Linked DNA regions of Azospirillum brasilense. The main gene of each other region encodes a partner of the protein of the gene in region 2 in a complex. Links are inferred from orthologs where the notes say so. Each region holds a gene or a part of one and is shown on either strand. Other genes may lie near its edges.

Region 1 (11,880 bases), 970 kb from region 2 along the record:
GGAGCCCATGTGCGGCAGCAGGACCACATTGTCGAGCCGCAGCAGCTTCGGGTTCACCGCCGGCTCATGCTCGAACACGTCCAGGCCGGCCCCGGCGATCTCGCCCTTCGACAGCATCCGGGTCAGCGCCGTCTCGTCGATGACCTCGCCGCGCGAGGTGTTGACGATGAAGCAGTGCGGGCGCAGCAGCTTCAGCCGGCGCTCCGACAGCAGGTGATAGGTGGCCGGGGTGTGCGGGCAGTTGATGGACACCACGTCCATGCGCGCCAGCATCTGGTCCAGGCTGTCCCAATAGGTCGCCTCAAGCTCCTGCTCGACGTCCGGATAGACGCGGCGGCGGTTGTGGTAGTGGATCGACATGCCGAAGGCGCGCGCCCGGCGCGCCAGCGCCTGCCCGATGCGGCCCATGCCGAGGATGCCCAGCCGCTTGCCCTGGATGCGGTGGCCGAGCATCGTCGTCGGCCCCCAGCCTTTCCACTGGCCGGAGCGGACCAGCCGCTCGCCCTCCGCCACCCGGCGGCCGACCGCCAGCAGCAGGGCCATGGTCATGTCCGCCGTGTCTTCGGTCAGGACGCCCGGCGTGTTGGTGACGCTGATGCCGCGCTCCCGCGCCGCCTTCAGGTCGATGTGGTCCACGCCCGTCCCGAAGGAGGCGATGAGGCGGAGTTGCGGCCCGGCCTTCTCGATCACCTCGCGGTCGATCCGGTCGGTGACGGTGGGAACCAGCACGTCGGCCACTTGCGCCACGTCGATGAGCTGCGCGTGGGTCAAGGGTTCGTCGTCGGAATTCAGCCGTGCGTCGAACAGCTCCATCATCCGCGTCTCGATGACGTCCGGCAATTTCCGGGTGACGACGACGAGCGGCTTCTTCTTTTCGGTCATTGGACGGTGCCTCCCCCATTCCGGGCCGACGCTTGTCCTATCAAGCGGTTGGGAGGCTGTCCAGATGGCAGTGACGATTCGGCGCGGCGGCCAGCCCGATGAGCCGCCCCGCCATGTGACAAGAACCGATGCCGTGCGCCCACCCGCGCCTTGCGCTTGCTCCCGGCGGCTACCCCTAATTATAGTGCTTCCGACTCAAATCCTTCCGATCTCCACAGCACGGGGCTGCCGGTGTTGCCGTTGCCGACGACGTCTGCCATCCGCCGCGCTCTCGCCGTTCTGGCGCTGGCCGTCGCAGCCCTGGCTCCGGTCACGCCGTTCACCGCCGACGCGTCGGAAGGCGGGCGGCGCGAGAAGGACCCGACCCACGCCTCGGGCCTGCCGATCCCCCGTTTCGTGTCGCTGCGCTCGGGCGAGGTGAACGCGCGCACCGGCCCCAACGTGCGCTACCCCATCGAATGGGTGTTCACCCGCAAGGAAATGCCGGTGGAGATCACCCAGGAATTCGACACCTGGCGCCGCATCCGCGACTGGGAAGGCAGCGAGGGCTGGGTGCACCAGAGCATGCTGTCGGGCAAGCGCAGCATCGTCATCACCGGCGACATCCGCACCGTCCGCAAGGAGCCGCGTGGCGACGCCGCCGTCGTGGCCCGCGCCCAGCCGGGGGTGATCGGCTGGCTGCGCAAGTGCAAGGGCGAGTGGTGCGAGGTGGACCTGAAAGGCTATCGCGGCTGGATGAGCCGCGGGGAGTTCTGGGGCGCCTACAAGGACGAGACGTTCGAGTAACAGGCGGGCACAGCGCTCTCTACTCGAAATCCCCCGCAAGCTCCGCCCGGACCGCCTCCGGCATCACCGCCATGTGGCCGTACTGAGAATGGCCGATACCGAGGATCACCTCCGTCCGGGGGGTGCGGAAGGCGGCAATCTGCTCCGGCGTGAAGTCGAAATGCAGGAAATGGACGGCGGACGCCTTGCCGGCCTCGTTCGTGCGCTCCACGTCCTCCTCCGGCCGGCCGGTCACCGTGTGGCCGGCGAACCGCAGCGTCACCGTCCGCTCCACCCCGCCCAGCCGGCCAAGTTCGGCAGCGCGCCGCGCCGGGTCGGCGATCTCGAACATCACCGTGGCGACCAGTTCCGTCCCTTGCGGGATCAGGCCGTTGTAGGCGCGAAGCTCGCCGTCGATCTGCGCCTCGCCGCCCCGCTCGATGAACAGCATCTCGTGGACCTGCTGCCACATCGTCTCGTAATTCTCGAAATGGACGAGGGCGTAGGGGCCGACCGCGACGCGGCGCTTCCTCTTCACGGCGACCAGCGCGCTGCGGCGGGCGGCGCGTTCGCGGGCGTAGCGGTCCAGGGGAAGGATGTCGGTGCGGGTGATCGCGGTCCGGCGTGCCGTCATGACGACAGCTGGTCCAGCATCCTCTGGAACCGCCCGGCGTGGCTCCGCTCGGCCTTGGCCAGCGTTTCGAACCAGTCCGCAACCTCCTCGAAGCCTTCCTCGCGGGCGGTGCGGGCCATGCCCGGGTACATGTCGGTGTATTCGTGGGTCTCGCCGGCGATGGCGGCCTTCAGGTTGCTCACCGTATCGCCGATGGGCAGGCCGGTGATCGGGTCGCCGGCCTCCTCCAGAAATTCCAGATGGCCGTGGGCGTGGCCGGTTTCGCCCTCCGCGGTGGAGCGGAAGACGGCGGCAACCTCGTTGTGGCCTTCCACATCGGCCTTCTGGGCGAAATAGAGATAGCGGCGGTTGGCCTGACTCTCCCCCGCGAAGGCCGCCTTGAGGTTCTGCTCGGTCTTCGTGCCCTTCAGCGACATGGCGGCGTTCTCCAGACGGGGTTCTGTCCGGCCCGGCCGCGCGCGGGCGTGGGGCCTCCGGCGGCCGAGCCTCGGCTACGGCTTATGCCATTGCTCCCAAAACGCGTCAATGTTCCGGAAATTCCCTGAAGACCCGGCTGGGAGACGGATTTTTTCCAGCAGCAGCCATGGGCCGCCCGCCCCTCAGCGCTCGTCGCCCTGCTCCGCGCTCAGCCGGACGATCACGTCCACCCGCGCGATGCGCGTGCCCGGCGGGGCCGGCGGCAGATGCTGCACCACCACGTCGTCGCCGGGGATGTCCTCCAGCCGGCCCGTCCCTTCCAGGAAGAAATGGTGATGGTCGCTGGTGTTGGTGTCGAAGTAGGACTTGCCCGCCTCCACCACCACTTCGCGCAGCAGGCCGGCGGCGGTGAACTGGTTCAGCGTGTTGTAGACCGTGGCCAGCGACACCCGCAGGTCCGCCCCCATGGCCTCGGTGTGGAGTTGCTCGGCGGTGACGTGACGGTGCTCCCCTTCGAACAGCAGGCGGGCCAGCCCGAGACGCTGGCGCGTCGGGCGGAAGCCTGCCGTCTGCAGGCGGTCGAGAGCGCGCTTGAAGGGTCGGGTGCCGGTCATCGTCGTCTGTTCGCCGTGGTTCAGGTCACAAAGTCGGAACGCGAAACGGACCGCGGCGATCCGCCGCAGCCCGCTCACTTTAGAACGATTTCAGGTCAGGGGGCAAGCGCCCCCGCAAAGCCGCGGGCCGCCGGCGTCAGTAGCCGGTGGCGATCCGCTCGACCAGCTGCTTCACGGTCGGGATGAACCCGTCCTTGTAGTACGGGTCTGACGCGAAGCGGAAGGCGTTGTGACCGGCGAACATGAGCTGGTTTTCGCAGTCGTCGGTGTGGCTGACCGCCTGCAGGGTCTTCTGGATGCAGTAGGACCGCGGATCGGCGCGCTTGCCGTTCGTGCCCTCCTCGTTCTGCGCCCAATTGGAGAAGTTGCAGGCAGACAGGCAGCCCATGCAGTCCACCTGATCGCGGTGGATGCGCTCCGCCTGCTCCGGCGTGACGAAGATGACCGTGCTGTCCGGCGTCTTCAGGCCGCTGGTGAAGCCCTGGGACAGCCAGCCCTCGGCGCGGGCCTTGTCCGTCTCGGTCACATAGACCGGGCGGCCGCGCGGACCCAGCGGCAGCTCGGCGGAGTGTTCGCCCACCGGCTTGGGCAGATAGGCCACCTGACGCTCCGAGCGGGCCATCAGGTCCATCAGGAACGGGTTCTTGACGGCGGAGGAGTAGAAGCCCGTCGGCGAGAAGCGGTTCAGGAAGACGTCGCCTTCCTTCAGCGTCAGCAGACGATGCTTCCAGGCGTTGGAGATCGGGCTTTCCTGGGTCAGCAGCGGGCGCGTGCCGAACTGGAAGGCCACCGGGCCGAGGTCGGGGTTGTCGATCCAGTCTTCCCAATCCGACAGCCACCAGACGCCGCCCGCCATGACGATGGGGGTGTCGTTCAGGCCGAAGCTGTTCATCATCTGGCGCAGCGCCAGGACGCGGGGGAACGGGTCCTCCGGCTTCAGCGGGTCCTCGGAGTTGGACAGGCCGTTGTGGCCGCCGGCCAGCCACGGGTCCTCGTAGACCACGCCGCCCAGGTTCTCGCGGAACTTGTGGTAGGCGCGCAGCCACAGGGCGCGGAAGGCGCGGGCCGAGGAGACGATGGGGTAGTAGTGCACGCCGTAGTGCACGGCGATTTCCGCCACGCGGTAAGGCATGCCGGCGCCGCAGGTGACGCCGTGGATCAGACCCTGGGAGCCTTCCAGCACGCCGTGCAGGATGTGCTCGGCGCCGCCCATCTCCCACAGGACGTTCATGTGGATGCGGCCCTGGCCGTTCGACGCCTCGTGCGCGATGCGCGCCTGCGCGATGCCGCCCTGAATGCCGAACTTGATCAGCTCGTCATGACGCTCGCGACGGGTTTTGCCGTGATAGACCTGCGGCAGGAGATTCCCGTTCTCGTCGTAGCTGTCGGCGTTCACGCCCGAGAATGTTCCAATACCCCCGGCCGCCGCCCAGGCGCCCGAGCTTTCCCCGTTGGAGACGGCAATTCCCTTGCCACCCTCGACGAGCGGCAGAACCTCCCGGCCAGACATCAGCAACGGCTTAAGCGCCTTCAACGAAACCTCCAAGACCATGAGAGCGCCCGCGTGCGGGCACCCGGACAGCGCGACCCGAAAGACGACGAAAAACGCCGCCGGGAGTCGTGCCCCCGACGGCCCATGCCGCCATGAGCGATCTATATATGAGGAAATTTCCGTGCGGACGAGCGGATTCGCGGTGTTAGAAAAAAATCTGTCACGGCGACATGTCCCCAAACGTCAACCTGTGGTCCCCGGGAGAACCGTCTCATGGGGTCGTCCCGGCGGCCAGTTCCGCCGCCAAGCGGCCCGGCGCGTCGGTGAAGACACCGGCCACACCCCAGCCGAACAGCGTCCGCGCCCGCGCCGCGTCGTTGACCGTGTAGGCCAGCACCGGGCGCCCGGTGGCGCGGTAAGCGGCGACGCTCTCCGCCGTCTGACGATCCTGATGGACGTTCAGCGTGGCCGCGCCGATGCGGTCGGCAATGGCCGCCCAGTCGGCGGGCGGGTCCCACAGCAGGTAGCCGCGCGGAATCTCCGGCGCCCGGTCGCGCGCCACCTCCAGGCAGGGCACCTCGAAGCTGGACACCAGCAGGGGCAGGCCGGCGGGCCACAGCCGCGTCAGCAGATCCAGCGCAACTTCCGCCGTCGGCACCTCCTGGCCGGGATAGGGTTTGATCTCCAGATTCAGGCCAAGACCCAACTTGCGGATCACGCCCAGCGCCTCCTCCAGGGTCGGCACCGTTTCGCCGGCGAAACGGGTGTCGAACCAGGAACCGGCGTCCAGCGCCTTCAGCTCCGCCAGGGTCAGGTCCGGCACCGGCCCGGCGCCGCTGGTGGTGCGCTCCAGCGTGTCGTCGTGGATCAGCACCGGCACACGGTCGCGGGTGAGCATCACGTCCACCTCGACCCAGGCGGCGCCCTGGCGGGCGGCCTCGCGCAGGCTGGCGAGCGTGTTCTCCGGCGCGCTTTCCTTGGCGCCGCGGTGGCCGATCAGGCGGGGAAGAGTCGACAGCATGGGTCCTGCGGGAGTAAGAGCGGGCCTCTCATACTAGGCGCAAAGCGGCGGATCGGGAACGAGCGATGAAGGCAGCCCACAGCGTGACCGATCTGGTGGCCGCCGGGCTGATGACGCCCGCGGCCGGCGAGGCCGTGGCCGCCGTGGCCGACCGCTACGCCATCGCCCTGACCCCGTACCTGCTGGAAACGCTGGCGGACGCCGCGCCCGGCGATCCCCTGTACGCGCAGTACGTCCCCTCCCCGGAGGAGGCGTACACCGCACCGGAGGAGCGCGAGGACCCTATCGGCGATGTGGTGCGCAGCCCGGTGAAAGGGATCGTCCATCGCTACCCCGACCGGGTCCTGCTGAAGCCGCTGCACGCCTGCGCGGTCTATTGCCGTTTCTGCTTCCGGCGGGAAATGGTCGGTCCGGGCGGCGAGGCCCTGTCGCCCGAGGAGTTGGACGCCGCGCTGGCGTACGTACGTGCGCATCCCGAGGTGTGGGAGGTCGTGGTGACCGGCGGCGATCCGCTGCTGCTGTCGCCGCGGCGCCTGTCGCACATCGTCCGCAGCCTGTCGGATATTCCCCATGTCGGGGTGGTCCGGCTGCACACCCGCATCCCCGTCGCCGACCCGGCGCGCGTCACCGCGGAGTTGGTCGAAGCGCTGAAGGCGTCGGAACTGGCGACCTGGATGGCCGTCCACATCAATCACGCCAGTGAGTTGACGGAGCCGGCGCGCGGCGCCATCGCCCGGCTGGCCGACGCCGGCATTCCCCTGCTCGGCCAGACGGTGCTGCTGAAGGGCATCAATGACGACGCGGCGACTCTGGAAGCGCTGTTCCGGGGATTGGTGCGCAACCGGATCAAACCCTATTACCTGCACCATCCCGACCTCGCCGCCGGCACCAGCCATTTCCGCCCGACCCTGGCCGAGGGACAGGCGCTGGTGAAGGGGCTGCGCGGGCGCGTCTCCGGCCTCTGCCAGCCGACCTATGTGCTGGACATCCCCGGCGGGCACGGCAAGGCCCCCGCCGCGCCGGGCTGGGTGCGGCCCGACGGCGACGGTGGATACTTCGCGGACGACTTCACCGGGGCGACGCACCGCTACCGCGGTTGATCAGCGCGTCCCCAGCCCCGGCCCCAGCCCGAACAGCGGGTCCGGATTGAGGACGACGCCATGAATGGCGACGATGGAGGCGAAGCCGGTCCACAGCACCAGCGGCAGCCAGCTCGCCGCGATGGCGCGGTCGTCCGGCCAGACCAGCAGCACGCAGGTCGAGGCGATGATGAAGTAGGCGATGGTCCAGGCCGCCGCCAGGATTGGGCTGCCCATCGTGAAATAGGCGAACCCGAAGCTGGCGTAGAGCAGCCACAGCGCCCCCTGCATCCCGATCAGCGCCGGGCGCCAGCGGATCGTCCAGGGCGCGTTCAGCAACCGCACGCAGCCCCAGAGCTGGATCAGGCTGATGCTGAACCAGACGACCGGAAAGGCCCAGCCCGGCGGCTGCAGCGGCGAGGGCTGATAGCCGGGAAACGGCTCCCCGCCCCGCTCGAACACGCCATAGGTGTTGGTGAGCAGCCAGAAGACCAGAGCCTGCCACCAATAGACGCGGAAGGGCAGCGGGCCGGTGTCGGTTGCGGGTTCCGTCGGGACGAAGGAGCGGTGGTTCATGCCTTAGGAAATGGCACGGCCCCGCTTGCGGTCAAGCGCGTGGTTGACGCATCCGGCGGTGCGCCGGAACAGCCGCCCCCCCTCGCTGGTTTTCCTCTGGCAATGCGTCGGGGGAGGATCGGGCGATGCGGTGGCAGGACGGTCGCGAGAGCGAGAATGTCGAGGACCGGCGCGGCGCGCCCGGAAGCAGCTCTGGGCGGGGAGGCTTCCGAACCGGCGGGATCGGCATCCCCATCGGGCGCGGCGGGATCGGCATCGGCGGGCTGGCGGTGATCGTGGTGGTATCGCTCCTGCTCGGCATCAACCCGCTGGATCTTCTGCAGGGCACGGCGCCGCAGGATCAGGCCCGCACCGAGCAGTCCGACGCTCCGCGCGGCGGTGGCGACGACGAACTGAAGCGCTTCGTCTCCGTGGTCCTCGCCGACACGGAGGACACCTGGGCGGCGCAGTTCCAGCAGTTGGGCCGCACCTACCAGGACCCGGCGCTGGTGCTGTTCTCCGGCACGGTGGATTCGGGCTGCGGCTTCGCCCAGGCGGCGATGGGTCCCTTCTATTGCCCGCAGGACCGCAAGCTGTACATCGACCTCAGCTTCTACCGCGACCTGCGCGACCGCTTCCGCGCGCCGGGCGACTTCGCCCAGGCCTATGTGATCGCCCACGAGGTCGGCCACCATGTGCAGAACCTGCTGGGCATCTCCGACCGCGTTCAGCAGGCCCAACGGCAGGCCGGATCGCAGGCCGATGCCAACGGGCTGTCAGTGCGGCTGGAGCTTCAGGCCGACTGCTTCGCCGGCCTGTGGGCCAACCACGCCAACCGCGAGCGCCAGATCATCGAGCCCGGCGACGTCGAGGAGGCCCTGACGGCGGCCAGCGCCATCGGCGACGACCGTCTGCAACGGCAATCCCGTGGCACCGTAACGCCGGACAGCTTCACCCACGGCAGTTCCGCCCAACGGGTGCAATGGTTCCGCACCGGTCTGGAGCGTGGCGAGTTGAACGCCTGCGACACATTCCGCGCGGAGCGGCTGTAACCACCGCCCTCAACTCATCCGGCATCGGTCAGTTGCGCGGGCAGGCGGGAGCGCACCGGCTGGCGCCGGTCGATCACGCCGACGACCGCCCCCGCCGCATCGCGCCGGATCTCGGCCAGAAGCACACCGTTGTCCGGCACCTCGTCCGTGTCGCCGATCCGCGAGGAGGCCGCCAGATCCATGGTGGTTCCATCCTTTCCGACCGGCGCCGGGTCGGGGAAGAGCAGGTGGATGTAGCAGGAAGCGGACGAACCGCCGGGCACGGTCAGGGACGCGCCCTCGCCGGGCAGCACCAGGAAGCGTCCCACGGCGTCGAAGCCCGCACCACTCCCGACCGTCAGGCGGTTGCCGCCACCGTGGGTCACCGCCAGCCCTTCCAGGACACCGGGCGTGTAAAGCAGCCGGTTCTGCAAGGCGTTCCAGTTCAGGAGGAACCGCTGTTCGAGCGTCATCAGTCCGCTCGTCAGGAACATGCCGTCGCCGTGATGCAGGCAACGGGTGGCGTCGGCGGGAATGGAAACGGGCATTGCGGATCACCGGAGCCGTGGAGCGGGGAATACCGATCGTAGGGCAGCGCAAGCCCGGAATGAAGGACTGCGGCAGCACAGGCTTTGGCACGCACTCTGTTTGCAGAACTTCGAGGCCAACTGCCGGCAAGGGACTTGGCAAGCCCCTCCGCACAGGAATCATCCTACGGTAGCGGGCCGCCTGTTCGGCGGAAGGCTGGTCCGGCTGGTGGGCCGGCGCGCATGAAAAAGGCGCCTTTCGGCGCCCTCCCCCCTCCCCGGCCCTCCCCCACTTGCGCAGGAGAGGGAGGCGAGAGGCATCCTCCCCCGCTGATGCGAGGGAGGGTCAACCCTGATCGTCAGGCGGCGGGGCCGTCCTTCTTGGTCAGGTCTTCGCCGGTGGCCTGATCGACCTGCTTCATCGACAGCTTCACCTTGCCGCGGTCGTCGAAGCCGATGACCTTCACCTTCACCGAGTCACCCTGCGACACCACGTCCGACACCTTGCCGACGCGCTGCTGCGCCAGTTCGGAGATGTGGACGAGGCCGTCGCGCGAGCCCAGGAAGTTCACGAAGGCGCCGAAATCGACGACCTTCACGACCTTGCCGGTGTAGACCACGTTCATTTCCGGCTCGGCGACGATGCCCTTGATCCAGTCGATGGCGGCCTGGGCGGCCTTGGTGTCCACCGCGGCGACCTTCACCGTGCCGTCGTCCTCGATGTCGATCTTGGCGCCGGTCTGCTCCACGATCTCGCGGATCACCTTGCCGCCGGAGCCGATCACGTCGCGGATCTTCTCCTTCGGGATGTTGATCACGGTGATGCGCGGGGCGTTCTCGTTCACCGCCTCGCGGGCGCCGGTCAGGGCCTTGGACATCTCGCCCAGGATGTGCAGGCGGCCGTCCTTGGCCTGGCCCAGGGCGATCTTCATGATCTCCTCGGTGATCGAGGTGATCTTGATGTCCATCTGCAGCGCGGTGATGCCCGCGTCGGTGCCGGCCACCTTGAAGTCCATGTCGCCCAGGTGATCCTCGTCACCCAGGATGTCCGACAGGACCGCGAAGCCGTCGTCTTCCTTGATCAGGCCCATAGCGATGCCGGCCACCGGGCGCGCCAGCGGGGCGCCGGCGTCCATCAGCGACAGCGAGGTGCCGCAGACCGTCGCCATCGACGACGAGCCGTTGGACTCGGTCACTTCCGACACCACGCGGAGCGTGTAGGGGAAGTCTTCCTTCTTCGGCAGCAGCGGGTGGATGGCGCGCCACGCCAGCTTGCCGTGGCCGATCTCGCGGCGGCCCGGCGAGCCCATGCGGCCGGCCTCGCCCACCGAGTACGGAGGGAAGTTGTAGTGGAGCATGAAATGCTCGCGGTACTCGCCCTGCAGCGCGTCGATGATCTGCTCGTCCTGGCTGGTGCCCAGCGTGGTGACGACCAGCGCCTGCGTCTCGCCGCGGGTGAACAGCGCCGAGCCGTGGGCGCGCGGCAGCACGCCGACCTCCGACACGATCGGGCGGACCGTCTTGGTGTCGCGGCCGTCGATGCGGCGGCCGGTCTTCAGGACGGCGCCGCGCAGGATGTCGGCCTCAAGCTCCTTGAACTCGGTCACGATGGCCTGGGTCTCGTGGGCCTCGGACAGAGCCTCCAGCGCCTTCGCCTTAGCGGCGCCGATCTTCTCGTAGCGGACCTGCTTCACCGTCTCGGTGTAGGCGGCCTCCACGTCGGCGCCGACGGTCGCGCGCAGCTTCGCCTTCAGGGCGGCGCGGTCGTAGGCCGGCTCCGGCAGGTCCCACGGCTCCTTGGCGCACTCTTCGGCCAGATCGATGATGGCGTTGATGACCGGCTGGAAGCCGCTGTGACCGAACATCACGGCGCCCAGCATGACCTCCTCGGACAGCTCCTTGGCTTCCGATTCGACCATCAGCACGCCTTCTTGGGTACCGGCGACCACGAGGTCGAGCGCGGAACCGTCAACGGCGTCCATGGTCGGGTTCAGCACATACTGGCCGTCGACGTAGCCGACGCGGGCGGCGCCGATCGGACCGAGGAACGGGATGCCGGAGATCGTCAGCGCGGCCGAGGTGCCGACCATCGCGACGATGTCCGGATCGTTCTCCAGATCGTGGCTCAGCACGGTGCAGATGACCTGCGTCTCGTTGCGGAAGCCATCGGCGAACAGCGGACGGATGGGACGGTCGATCAGGCGGCTGACCAGCGTCTCCTTCTCCGTCGGGCGGCCTTCACGCTTGAAGAAGCCGCCGGGAATCTTGCCGGCTGCGAAGGACTTTTCCTGGTAATTGACCGTCAGCGGAAAGAAATCGACGCCCGGCTTCGGCGACTTGGCGCCGACGACCGTGCAGAGGACCGTGGTCTCACCATAGGTGACCAGCACCGCGCCGTCGGCCTGACGGGCGATCTTGCCCGTCTCGAACGTCAGCTTGCGTCCACCCCATTCGATTTCTTTGCGGAAAACCTTGAACATGGATTCTTCCTTCCATCCGACACCTAGGCCCGCCGGATTGCTGGCCTAAGCCGGGGTCATCGGTCGTCGGACCCCGCATGTGAAAACCCAACAAAGGGCAAAACCCGAAAAGGGCTAAAAAAATCAAACGGCCGGTCCCGGAAGGTCCGGGCCGGCCGTCTGACTAGAACATACCTTCGCGAACAACCGAACGTCCCAACCGGCGCGACGCTCCCCGGTGCACCGGAACGCGGTGCGGCGGGTCGAGCGCGGATCGGGACGGATGTTCGGTCACCAGCACGGACGCCTTTTGGAAATCAGCGACGCAGGCCCAGACGCTCGATGAGCGTGGCGTAGCGGCTGTTGTCCTTCTTCTTGAGATAGTCGAGAAGACGGCGGCGCTG
Region 2 (11,922 bases):
GCGCCATGGGCATGATCGTCGCCCCCTGCTCCATCCGCACGATGAGCGAGATCGCCACGGGCGTGACCTCCACCCTGCTGACCCGCGCCGCCGACGTCACGCTGAAGGAGCGCCGCCCGCTGGTGCTGATGGTGCGCGAGACGCCGCTGCATCTCGGACACCTGCGCACCATGACCCAGCTGGCCGAGATGGGCGCGGTGATCGCCCCGCCGGTCCCCGCCTTCTACAGCCGCCCGCAGACCATCGACGATCTGGTGGACCACGCCGTCGGGCGGGCCCTGGACCTGTTCGGGCTGGACGCGGGCATCGTCCGCCGCTGGGGCGAGCCGGCGCCTGCGGAGGTTCTGGAAACATGACCCGGCCTGGGCTATACCGCATCCGCTAAATCCCGACCGAAGAGGGGTATCAGAACGATGCCACACACCCGCGACCAGGACGTTCCGATTCGTCAGCTTCTCGCCGGGATGAAAGGCTTCCGGGCGCGCTATTACGAGCGCCGGCCCGACAGCATGCGCCAGCTCGTCGAGGAGGGGCAGAAGCCGAAGATTCTGATGATCGGCTGCTCCGACAGCCGCGTCGATCCGGCGCTGCTCACCCAGGCGGAGCCCGGCGAGATGTTCGTCGTCCGCAACGTCGCCAACCTCGTCCCGCCCTACCAGCCGGACGGCAGCTACCACGGCACCTCGGCGGCCATCGAATACGCCGTGCGGGTGCTCCAGGTCAGCCACGTCATCGTGCTGGGCCACGCCCTGTGCGGCGGCATCCAGGGGCTGATCCGCCTGCGCAAGGGCGAGCCGGACCAGAACGACTTCGTGTCGCCCTGGGTGTCGATCGCCAGCGCGGCGCTCGATCCCTACATCCCGCCCGCCCAGGGAGAGACCGACGAGGACCGGCGCAAGGCCGAGTTCGAGCGCCTTCAGCAGAAGCCCGACGTCATCGAGCGCGCCGCGGTCCGCACCTCGGTCGACAATCTGATGACCTTCCCCTTCGTCCGCGAGCGGGTCGAGGCCGGGACGCTGGAGCTGCACGGCTGGTGGTTCGACCTCGACAGCGGCGACCTGTGGGCCATCAACTCCCAGACCAAGATGTTTGAACCGGTCGATTGAGGCCGGTCGATTGAGGGTGCCGGGTGGGCGAAAGCTGCCCAGCGGACGGTGAGAAGCCAAGTCCGCCGGGAAATTTCTGCCCATCCCATCGCCCTGAGGCCCGCACACCCCCCTCCTCTGCCTTCTGGCACAGTGGTTGCATTTCTCGGTTCGGCGTGTTCCGACGGACGCGCACGGACGGAAATGAGGCGGCCGGACCATGGGCATCACCACGATCTTCAACAATGGCGTTCTTGGGCTGACGGCGCAGAACCGCGCCCTGGGCACCATTTCGAACAACATCGCGAACGCCTCGACGTCCGGTTTCAAAGCGTCGGAAACCCAGTTCTCCGACTTCGTTCTGAGCGACCGCACCGGCAACAAGGACCCCGGCAACGGCGTGCGCGCCTTCGAGCGGCTGGACCACAGCGGCGGCACCGTCACCCGCACCGACATCACCACCAACGCGGCCATCGTCGGCAACGGCTTTTTCCTTGTCCAGGACTTGGACGCCCAGGCCGGCACGACCGCGACCACCACCCGGACGAGCGACGATTCGGTTTTCCTGACACGGTCCGGCGACTTCTCTCCCGACAAGGAAGGCCGTCTGGTGAACGGCGCCGGCAAGGCACTGATGGGGTTCAAGCTCGACCCCGCCAGCGGCACCGGCTCCTTCGGCAGCCTGAGCAGCATGACTCCGGTCTCGCTGAGCGGATTGCAGGACTACCGAGAAGCCTCGACCCAGGCGTCGCTGAATCTCAACCTGCCCTACGACCAGGAGCCGGTGACCGGCCAGATCACCACGGCGAACACGACCGGCGTTGTTCTGAACATGGTGGACAAGAACGGCGCCGACGGGGCGATGGCCTTGCGCTTCCTGAAGACCGGGCAGGCGGAGGACGGCACCTCGACATGGCAGGTCTTCAACGCCGGCGTCATCGGCGCGGACGGCAAGCCGGTGGGCAACGGCAATGTGAACGACCCGACCACATGGCAATCGCTCGGCACGCTGAACTTTGCCCGCAACGGCACGCTGACCGGCGGCGCCACCGGCGCCCCAGTGACACTGACGCTGAATCCCGGCGGCGACTTCGCCCAGACGACGCTGGATCTCGGCTCCTATGGGAAGATGAGCAATTCCATCACGACCATCGCCGGCATGGATCTGGGCATCGTCCAGGGCAACAACGGCATCCGCGCCGGCACCTACCAGGGGGCGGAGCTGACCGCGGACGGCTTTGTCGCCGCGAACTTCCAGGGCGGAAAGCAGCGCTACATCTACCGCATCCCAGACGCGACGGTGGTCAACCCGACCGACCTGGAAAGCGTGTCCGGCACCATGTTCCGGACCACCGCCAATTCCGGCGCCATCCGCCTGAACTCCTTCGGCAACCTGACCAACGAGACCGGCACCAGTGCGCCGAAGACCGTCGGGGCGTCGCTGAACACGGCCAGCGTCGAGGGTTCGAACGTCAAGATCGAGGAGCAGTTCACCACGCTGATCCAGGCGCAGCGCACCTACTCCGCCGCCTCCAAGCTGGTGTCCACCGCCGACGAGATGACCACGACGACGATCACGCTGAAGTCCTAAGGGCCGCATTCCGCAACGCGTCGGCGACGCGCCCGGCCACCTCCGCCCAATCGCCGACGCGCGTCTGACGGAACAGCCGGGCGTTGGGGTACCAGGGGCTATCCTCCCGCTCCAGCAGCCAGCGCCAGTCCGGCGAGTGCGGAAGCACCACCCACACCGGCACGCCCAGCGCCCCGGCCAGATGCGCCGGTCCGGTGCAGGAGGAGATCACGAGGTCGAGGTTGGCCATGATCGCCGCGGTGTCGGCGAAATCGGCGATGTCCGGGCCGAGATCGGTGAAGGAGGACGGCATCGGCACCCGATCCAAATCCTCGCGCCCCGGCCCCTTCTGGAGCCCGTAAAAGCGCACGCCCGGCACGTCCAGCACCGGCCGCAGCCCGGCCAGCCGGGGCGAGCGCAGCGCGTCGCCGGGAAAGCGCGGGTTGCCCGCCCAGACCAGCCCGACCCGCAGGCCCGGCCCGGCCGCCAGCCGATCGCTCCAGGCGGCAGCGCGTTCCGGGTCGGGGTGCAGATAGGGCACGGTGGCCGGTACGTCGTCCAGCCTGGTCCCGAAGGCGCGCGGCAGGCTCATCAGCGGGCATTCCAGATCGAAATCCGGAAGCGGGTCGCCGCGGGCAATCAGTTGCCCCATCCCCGGCAGGCCCGACAGAACGCTCATCAAGGGCCGTTGCACCTCGACGATCACCCGCGCCCCGCGCGCCGCCACCAGCGGGACGTAGCGGACGAACTGCAGGGTGTCGCCCAACCCCTGCTCGGCGTAGAGCAGGACGGTGTGCCCGGCGATGTCGCCGCCGGTCCAGGTGGGCTGGGCGAAGCGGCGCCAGGGGGGTTCCGCCCGTGCGTCGTGGCGGCGCCAGTCGAACTCCGGCCAGCCACCCTCGCAATCGCCGACCAGCAGCCGGGCGAAGCCGCGGTTCCAGCGCATCCCGGCATCGTCGGGGCGGACCTCCAGCACCCGGTCGAAGTCGGCCAGAGCCTCCGCCGGTCGGGCCATGGCGAGCCACGCGGTGCCGCGCGCCGACCATAGGGATGGGCCGCAAAAGCCGCGTTGCTCCGCCGTGGCGAAAGCCGCCAGCGCCTCGTCGAACCGCCCCTGCCCGGCGAGCAGCGATCCGAGATTTCCCCACGCCGCGCCATAGCCGGGGGCGAGGTCCAGCGCCGTGCGGTAGGCGGCCTCCGCCTCGTTCCAGCGCTTCCGCGCCGCGCGGGCGGAACCGAGCATCATCCAGGCCGCCGACGATCCCGGCGCCAGCGCGGCGGCGCGGCGGGCCGTCCGCTCCGCCTCCTCCGCTCGCCGTCCGGCCAGGGCCGTCTCGGCAAGGTTCACCAGGGCATCCGCCGAGGCCGGGAGCAATGCCAGCGCCCGCTGTGCCGAACGGGCGGCCTCCGACACCCGGTTCAGGTCGCGCAGGGCGCCGGCCCGGCTGGCGTGGGCGTCGGCCAGCAGTGGGTCCAGCCGCAGGGCGCGGGCGTAGCCGGCCTCTGCCGCCGCCGCGTCCCCCATGGTCTGAAGCGCGCCGGCCAAATTCGATTGCGCGCCCGCCGAAACGGGACGCAACGCCAGCGCCCGGCGCAACAAACGCGCCCCTTCCGCCGGACGCCCCGTCTGCGCCTGAAGCACCCCGAGAAGCTGGGCGGCGTCGGGCTGTTCGGGGTCGGCCTCCAGAATCCGTCCGTAGAGCGTCGCCGCCTCGGCCAGGCGGCCCGACTGGTGATGGTCGATGGCGGCCAGAAGGGCCTCGATGATCGTCGCCATAGGAAGTGCTCGACGGCTTGAGAGGTACCGGAGGCCGGTGGTTCATGCGGGCCTGCGGCCGGATTTGTCACAAGTCCTGCCGTTCCCGCAACCCACCCACGAGAAGCCCCGCGTTGCGTTTCACTTTTGCTAAAATTATGCTGCATCCATCGCCCCGAAACATACTGGGGTATTCAGCGCGAGGACCGCGTCCCGCCCATGAAAAGCACCTTGCCGATGAAAAGCACTTTGAACATCTGCGCACTCGCCTTGACCTGTGCCCTCGTCCCGGCGGTCCTGACCGTGGAACCGGTTGCGGCCAGCGACAAGCCGGCCGGTGGCGGCGGGTGCCCGTGGGCGCAGGATGTCAAGCTGGACCTCAACGGCAAGACGCTCACGCTGAACCAGGACGCCTTCTCCGCGAAGGGGGAGCCGTTGGACCTCGAGGGCTATCAGATATTCCCGCTGCTCGACCAGTTGAAACTGCGCATCCTCGGACCGCGCGGGCAGGAGTGGGAGGCCGGACTGACCCGCCTGTCCGGCGGCAAGCGTTGCCAGGCCTTCTACGTCGGCAAGCCCTTCCAGGTCTCCGACGAGACGAGCGACCGCAACAGCCTCATCCTGGTCCGCTGACACCAATGCCGATCCCATCCTGCCAGCGGTTACGTCCGATCCGGTAAAGGACGTGCCGCTTCAGGCGATGCCCGTCGGGTACCCGCGGGTGGTCGAAGTCGCCCGCCGCGTCACGCTCCATGCCCAACCGTTCCATGACCCGCCGCGACCGCCGGTTCTCCGGTACGGTGAAGGCCACGATCTCGTCCAGCCCGGCCACGCCGAACCCGTAGGCCAGCGCCAGCCCGGCCGCCTCGGTCGCCAGCCCCTGCCCCCAATGGGCGGGATCGAGCCGCCAGCCCACCTCCACGGCGGGGGCGAAGGGCGCCTCCCACGTCACGTGGGCCAGACCGACGAAGCCGATGAAGGGGCTGTGGCCGGGTCGCTCCACCGCCCAGAAGCCGAAACCATGCCGGTCGAAATGCGCGCCGATGCGCTGGATCACCGCGTCGCTGGTCGCCCGGTCGGGTAGCGGCAGCAGATGCTCCATCACCGCGGGGTTCTGCGACAGCGCGTGGAAGGCCTCGCTGTCCCCGTCGCGCCAGGGGCGCAGGATCAGCCGGGAGGAGGTGAGGACGGCGGGAGTTGTCATCGCACCGGTTCTGTCAGGGCTCGGGCGGCGTGCCGAGCGCCGCCAGCAGCGCCATCACCGCCGGGTCCCCCTCCGGCACCAGCCGGTAGAGATTGGCAGCGGCCAGCGCGGCGCCGTCGCCGCCCGGCGCGGGAGTGAGCCCGGACAGGGCGAAGAGACGGTCTTGCTGGACGCGCTCCGCCTCCAGTTCCGCCGCCTTCAGGCGCTTGTAGAGGGTGTCGTCCTCCCCCTTCGCCCGGCGGCGGATGGCGCGCAACGGGCGGACCATCCCGTCCCGCCAGGGAGCGACCGCGGTGTCGATCCGCGCCAGCTCCTCCGCCGGCAGGTCGGCGTTGCAGGCCATGCCCGCCCAGGCGGCGAACAGCAGAAGGTTCACGTCCTGGCCGAGCCGGTCCTGAAGGTCAAGGCAGGCGGCGGGCACGCCGGGCCGTCCGTAGACGGCGAGCGAGAAGTCCCAGAGCGGGTTTTCCGACATCGCCGCGCCTGCCTCCCCATATGGCCTCCCCACAGGCCTCCACTCAGTCGCCCAGGCTGATGCCCAGGCCGCGGGCGGTCTTGACCATGGCGCCGTCCAGCTCCACGCAGGCGTATTTGGCGATGGCCTCGGTGATCGGCACATCGATGACGCCGCGGTCCGACCAGGCGACCATGCGATCGAACTTGCCTTCGGCGATCAGGTCCACGGCGTGCACGCCGAAGGCCGAGGCGACCAGACGGTCGCGCGGGCTGGGCATGCTGCCGCGCTGGACGTGGCCCAGGACGGTGACGCGGGTCTCCGCCCCCGTCGCCTCGGCGATCTTCTCGCCGATGTAGTCGCCAATGCCGCCGTAGCGCTTCTGGCCGCCCTGGAACAGCTTCTGCACGCCGGTGCCGTCCACGGTCTTCACCGCCTCCGACACCACGACCAGGGCGAAGTTGCGGCCCGTCGAGCGCACCTGCTTGATCTTTTGGGCGATCTTCTCGATCGAGTAGGCGATCTCGGGAATCAGCACCACGTCGGCGCCGCCGGCGATGCCCGCGGCCAGGGCGATGTGGCCGGCGTCGCGGCCCATCACCTCCAGCACCATGACGCGGGCGTGGCTCGCCGCGGTCGGCTGGAGCCGGTCGAGCGCCTCGACCGCCACGCCGACGGCGGTGTCGTAGCCGACCGACACCTCGGTCAGGCCGAGATCGTTGTCGATGGTCTTGGGGATGCCGACCATCTGGAAGCCGCCCTTGTCGGCCAACTTCTTCAGGATGGCGAAGCTGCCGTCGCCGCCGATGCCGATCAGCGCGTCCAGCCCCAGCTCGCGGTAACCGCCGATGATCTCGTCCGACCGGTCCTTCTGGGTGCCGTCGGCCATCGGGTAGGCGAAGGGGTCGCCACGGTTGGTCGTGCCGAGGATCGTGCCGCCCATGCGCATCATGTTGCCGTCAACCTGCGGCAGGTCGAGCACCTGATACTGCACTGGACGCTGCAGCAACCCCTGGGTGCCCTCCTTGATGCCCAGGACCTGCCAGCCGTAGGTCAGGACGGCCCGGTGGACCACCGCGCGGATGACCGCGTTCAGCCCGGCGCAGTCGCCGCCGCTGGTGAGAATGCCGATGCGCTTGCCTGCTGTCATGGAGACTGTCCCGTGTCGTCTGGAACCGCTGCGAAAGGTAGTCATACCAGAACGTTGCTCCACCGCAATGGTTCTGGTCCTCCGAGTATATTACATTCCGGCGACCGGATTATAACCCTGCGAAGAATGAGTGGTTTCGCACTGCCGTTGCGCCGGAAATCTGGTATAGTCCCCGCCGCTCAGCCAGCGGGCCCCGCGCGTATGAACGAACAAGAGATGCTGAAGGAAAAACTGGCCACGCTTCGCAGCGAGCATCGCGACCTCGACGACGTGATCGCCCGACTGCACGAACGTGCGCCGTTCGACCAGCTTCAGATGCAACGTCTGAAGAAGCGCAAACTCGCGCTCAAGGACCAGATCATGGTTCTGGAAAGCCGTATGCTGCCCGACATCATCGCCTGAGGCGGTTTTTCGGCGGAGAACATGGCCCGGCGCATCGCGTCGCGCTGGACTCCGCGTGCGCGCTTTCTATAATGCGCCGCTTTCCGGACCTAGAGGAAAGCGCGCGCCGTGTCCGCATCCATCGCCGCCACCACCGACCGCAAGCCGCTGGTCGGCATCATCATGGGCAGCCAGTCGGACTGGACCACCATGAAGCACGCCGCCGAGACGCTGACCGCGCTCGGCGTCCCGCACGAGGTCCGGATCGTCTCCGCCCACCGCACCCCGCAGCGTCTGGTCGAATACGCCACCACCGCCCGTGAGCGCGGCCTGAAGGTGGTCATCGCCGGGGCCGGCGGCGCCGCGCACCTGCCGGGCATGGCCGCCTCCATGACCCCCCTGCCCGTCTTCGGCGTCCCGGTGGAAAGCCACGCGCTGAAGGGCATGGACAGTCTGCTGTCGATCGTCCAAATGCCCGGCGGCGTTCCGGTGGGCACGCTGGCCATCGGCAAGGCCGGCGCCATCAACGCAGCATTGCTCGCCGGCTCGGTCATTGCCCTGATGGACCCGGCAGTCGCCGAGGCGCTGGACGCCTGGCGCGCCCGCCAGACCGCCGCCGTCGCCGAAGCCCCTGTCGACGAGCCCGCCTGAACCATGGCCCACCGCATCCTTCCGCCCGGTTCGACCATCGGCATGCTCGGCGACGGCCAGCTCGGCCGCATGACCGCGCTTGCCGCCGCCCGGCTGGGCTACAAGACGCACGTCTACGCGCCGGGATCGCAGGGCAGCCCCGGCGCCCAGGTCGCGGCGGCCGTCACCTCCGCCGGCTGGGACGACCTCGACGCGCTGGAGGCCTTCGCCCGCTCCGTCGACGTGGTGACGCTGGAATGGGAGAACGTCCCGGTCGCCGTGGTCGAGCATCTCGGCCGCTTCACCCCCGTCCATCCCGGCGGCACGGTGCTGTCGGTCGCCCAGGACCGGGTGGAGGAGAAATCCTTCGTCAACGCGCTGGGCATCGGCACCGCCCCCTGGCGCGCCGCCCGCAACGCCGACGAGGTGGCGAAGGCCGTGGCGGAGATCGGCCCGCGCTGCATCCTGAAATCCACCCGCCTCGGCTATGACGGTAAGGGGCAGGCCCGCATCGAGCCGGGCAGCGACCCGGCGGAGGCCTGGGCGGCCATCGGTTCCGACGCCGGCATCGTGGAGGGCTTCGTCTCCTTCACCTGCGAGGTGTCGGTGATCGTCGCCCGTGGGCTGGACGGCAGCATGGCGGCCTACCCCGCCGTGGAGAACCGGCACAAGGACGGCATCCTCGACAGGACCATCGCTCCGGCCCGCGTTCCCGCGGAGACGGCGGCCGAGGCCGAGCGGGTCGCCCGCCGCATCGCCGAGGCGCTGGACCTCGTCGGCGTGCTGGCGGTGGAGATGTTCGTGACGCCGGACGGCGGCGTGCTGGTCAACGAGATGGCACCGCGCCCGCACAACTCCGGCCACTGGACCATGGACGCCTGCCATTCCTGCCAGTTCGAGCAGCTCGTCCGCGCCGTCTGCGGCCTGCCGCTCGGCTCGGTGGAGCGGGTGGCGGACGCCGAGATGGAGAATCTGATCGGCGCCGACGCGGACCGCTGGCCGGCGCTGATGGCCGAGCCGGGCGCCCGCCTGCATCTCTATGGCAAGGCGGAGTCCCGTCCCGGCCGCAAGATGGGCCATGTGACCCGGCTCCATCCCCGCTCCTGACCCTTCCGGTCGATTCTCCGCTTTTGATCGCTGCGGCGGGCCGTTTCCTGTTCGGAAATGGCCCGCCGTCGTTTTTTTCTCGCGGCGGGTGCGATAATCCGGCGCGGCTCAAAACCATATTTCTCTTTAAATCATTGAAAATTCTAGGTTCCGAACTTTTCTTCGGAATGGCGGGGCAAATCTTGCTGCTTTTTTCAGAACGGGAACACGGCTAGTCTCCATTCAATGAATGACGCAATTCGATAAACTTTTTCTCAATTTCGGGCTATTGCCGATGCAGCTTGCGCATGACTCGATCAGACGCCCGGTGCCGCAGACCAGCACGCAGGTCCGACGCCCGTCGCACCGCGAGCGTGACCGCTTCGTCGGCTTTGCCTTCGCCGCCGCGGATCTGCTGATCGAGACGGATGCGCGGGGAAACATCCTGTTTTGCGCGGGTGCGCGCTGCCGCCTGACCGAAGGCGACGTGGCGGGTCTGGTCGGCACCAGCCTGCTCGATGTCGTGGCGCCGAACGACCGCAAGTACGTCACCGTCCTGTTCAAGCGCATCCAGGACAAGGGCCGCATCAAGCCGGCGCGCGTCGTGTTCCAGGGATGCGACGGCAACCGCTTTCCAGCGCTGCTCGGCGGCTGCCGGCTCGATTCCTGCCCCGGATCGCTGTTCCTGACCGTTCTGCTGGCCTCCGGGCCGCGCAACACGAACGAGGCGCTTGCCGCGGCGGGGCAGCTTCTCGATGGCAATGCCTTCAGCCACATCCTGGAGGATCGCATCATCAAGGCGCGGGAGAAAGGGCTGGACAACGCCCTGACCCTGCTGTTGATCGACGGGCTCCAATCGATGGTGGACGCCCTGCCCGAGGGGGCGGCGAGCGAGGTGATGCAGGGGATCGAGGCCTATCTGCGGGCGATCTCCGCCAACGGCGACAGCGCCGGTCAACTGGCCACCGACCGCTACGGCGTCGTCCACGCCTCCGACATCGACGGGCAGGAGGTGCAGGCCCACATCACCCAGATCATCCAGAGCGCCGGCGGCGAGCTGCCCGGCGGCATCCGCACCTGGTCGCTGGACGTGTCGGACGAACGGCTGGACCCGGCCGACGCGGCGCGCGCGCTGGTCTACACGGTGCAGGCCTTCGCGTCGGCCCAGGGCGGCGAGTTCACCATCTCCAGCCTGGAGGACGGCGCCAAGCGCATGCTGTCCGACGCGGTGGACCGCATCGGGCGGCTGCGCGCGACCATCGAGAAGCGCGACTTCTTCGTGGTCTATCAGCCCATCGTCGATATCGGGACGCGGACGGTTCATCATCTCGAAGCGCTGACGCGGGTGGAGGGCACGCTGTCCCCGGCGGACTTCATCACCTTCGCCGAGGATGTCGGGCTGATCTACGATTTCGACCTGCTGCTGACGCAGTCGGTGCTGGACACCATGCACGCCCACCGCAAGGAGCCGACCCTGCCGGACGTGGCGATCAACCTGTCCGCCAAGACGTTGATGAGCCCGATCTTCCTGCGCCAGTTCCTGGCGGTGACCGAGCCCTATGGCGAGCTTGCCCGCAAGCTGCTGATCGAGGTGACCGAGACCGTCGTCGTCACCGATATCGCCAAGCTGAACGAGGTCCTGCAGAAGCTCCGCGCCGCCGGGTTCCGCATCTGCCTGGACGATGTCGGGGCCGGATCGACCTCCTTCCAGTCGCTCTACGGCATCCAGGCCGACTTCGCGAAGATCGACGGGCACTTCGTCCGCGGCGCCGTGCACAACGGGCGCGACATGGCGATGCTGCGGTCCATGGTGGACGTGTGCCGCCAGCTGGGACTCGGGCTGATCGGGGAGCAGGTGGAAGGGCCGGAACACGCGCAACTCTTGACGGAGCTGGGCGTGTCGCTGGCCCAGGGCTACCTCTACAGCCGCCCGTCCCGCGACTTCGCCTATTTTGCGAAGGACTGGACGAAGATGGCCGGCACAGGCGGCAAGGTTCTCAGAAAGGGCTGACGCGCGGCGGGAACCGGCCACTCCCGCCTGTTGTCAGGCGGACATCAGGCCAGTTCGTGCGCCGCATCGATGCAATGGCGCGCCTGATCGAGCAGCTCGCGGTTGCGGTCCATAAACTCCTTGGCGGCGCCGCAGGCCCCCGGATGCAGCCGGACCTCCGCCAGAAGCCGTTCCGCCTCGTCCAGCGAATTCAAGACCGATACCGCTGTGTCGATGTCCATGGCCGATCCCCTCAACATGGCGTGCTGCAGCGCACGCATCCATCAAGCGGCTATGACAAAAGCATCAATTTGCACTGCAGCGTATTGGCCATAACGTCGCAGATTTAGAACATTTTAACATATTTATCGCCAAAAACGTGCATCAACGCCGCTCGCGTCTCTCCAGCGCATCCACCTGTACGCGGATGACCTTTTCCGTTGCCGAGAAGCCCTGCCGACGGGTCAGGACGACGATGACCGCCGCGGTGGACACCATGAAGAACCAGGGGCCGAGCATCCAGGCCAGCGCCGCCATGGCGAAGTAATAGGCGCGCATGCCGCCGTTCAGCGCCTTGACGGCCAGCGTCATGGCGGCGGCGATGCTGTCCGCCATC

The links.
Region 1: AMK58_RS05135 (region 2) and pnp share a complex: the UniProt entries of both Bacillus subtilis proteins name them as parts of the possible RNA degradosome complex. The link is inferred for Azospirillum brasilense from one-to-one orthologs.

What each region holds. Positions count from the first base shown.
Region 1 is NZ_CP012914.1:157,692-169,571, reverse strand. Bases 8,938-11,880 are described here. They hold pnp (polyribonucleotide nucleotidyltransferase), read right to left. Parts: upstream 11,498-11,880; coding sequence 9,377-11,497; downstream 8,938-9,376. Other genes in these bases: rpsO (30S ribosomal protein S15), read right to left, coding at 11,794-11,880; AMK58_RS00785 (hypothetical protein), read right to left, coding at 8,938-9,038. In the rest of the region: AMK58_RS00835 (2-hydroxyacid dehydrogenase), read right to left, coding at 1-882; AMK58_RS00830 (SH3 domain-containing protein), read left to right, coding at 1,114-1,668; AMK58_RS00825 (DUF3501 family protein), read right to left, coding at 1,688-2,281; AMK58_RS00820 (rubrerythrin family protein), read right to left, coding at 2,278-2,697; iron response transcriptional regulator IrrA, read right to left, coding at 2,881-3,312; AMK58_RS00810 (NAD(P)H-dependent flavin oxidoreductase), read right to left, coding at 3,449-4,846; AMK58_RS00805 (glycerophosphoryl diester phosphodiesterase), read right to left, coding at 5,076-5,825; AMK58_RS00800 (lysine-2,3-aminomutase-like protein), read left to right, coding at 5,891-6,925; AMK58_RS00795 (TspO/MBR family protein), read right to left, coding at 6,926-7,480; ypfJ (KPN_02809 family neutral zinc metallopeptidase), read left to right, coding at 7,606-8,511; more of AMK58_RS00785, read right to left, coding at 8,526-8,937. UniProt on the Bacillus subtilis protein: Involved in mRNA degradation. Catalyzes the phosphorolysis of single-stranded polyribonucleotides processively in the 3'- to 5'-direction. Necessary for competence development in Bacillus subtilis.
Region 2 is NZ_CP012914.1:1,126,526-1,138,447, reverse strand. Bases 5,177-8,161 are described here. They hold AMK58_RS05135 (ATP-dependent 6-phosphofructokinase), read right to left. Parts: upstream 7,220-8,161; coding sequence 6,134-7,219; downstream 5,177-6,133. Other genes in these bases: purE (5-(carboxyamino)imidazole ribonucleotide mutase), read left to right, coding at 7,784-8,161; AMK58_RS05130 (YdcH family protein), read left to right, coding at 7,421-7,621; AMK58_RS05140 (TIGR02444 family protein), read right to left, coding at 5,629-6,090; AMK58_RS05145 (GNAT family N-acetyltransferase), read right to left, coding at 5,177-5,615. In the rest of the region: AMK58_RS05170 (UbiX family flavin prenyltransferase), read left to right, coding at 1-356; AMK58_RS05165 (carbonic anhydrase), read left to right, coding at 414-1,106; AMK58_RS05160 (flagellar hook protein FlgE), read left to right, coding at 1,306-2,676; AMK58_RS05155 (tetratricopeptide repeat protein), read right to left, coding at 2,660-4,432; AMK58_RS05150 (hypothetical protein), read left to right, coding at 4,649-5,044; more of AMK58_RS05145, read right to left, coding at 5,028-5,176; more of purE, read left to right, coding at 8,162-8,251; AMK58_RS05120 (5-(carboxyamino)imidazole ribonucleotide synthase), read left to right, coding at 8,255-9,337; AMK58_RS05115 (EAL domain-containing protein), read left to right, coding at 9,612-11,327; AMK58_RS30310 (hypothetical protein), read right to left, coding at 11,372-11,548; AMK58_RS05110 (DUF599 domain-containing protein), read right to left, coding at 11,691-11,922. UniProt on the Bacillus subtilis protein: Catalyzes the phosphorylation of D-fructose 6-phosphate to fructose 1,6-bisphosphate by ATP, the first committing step of glycolysis.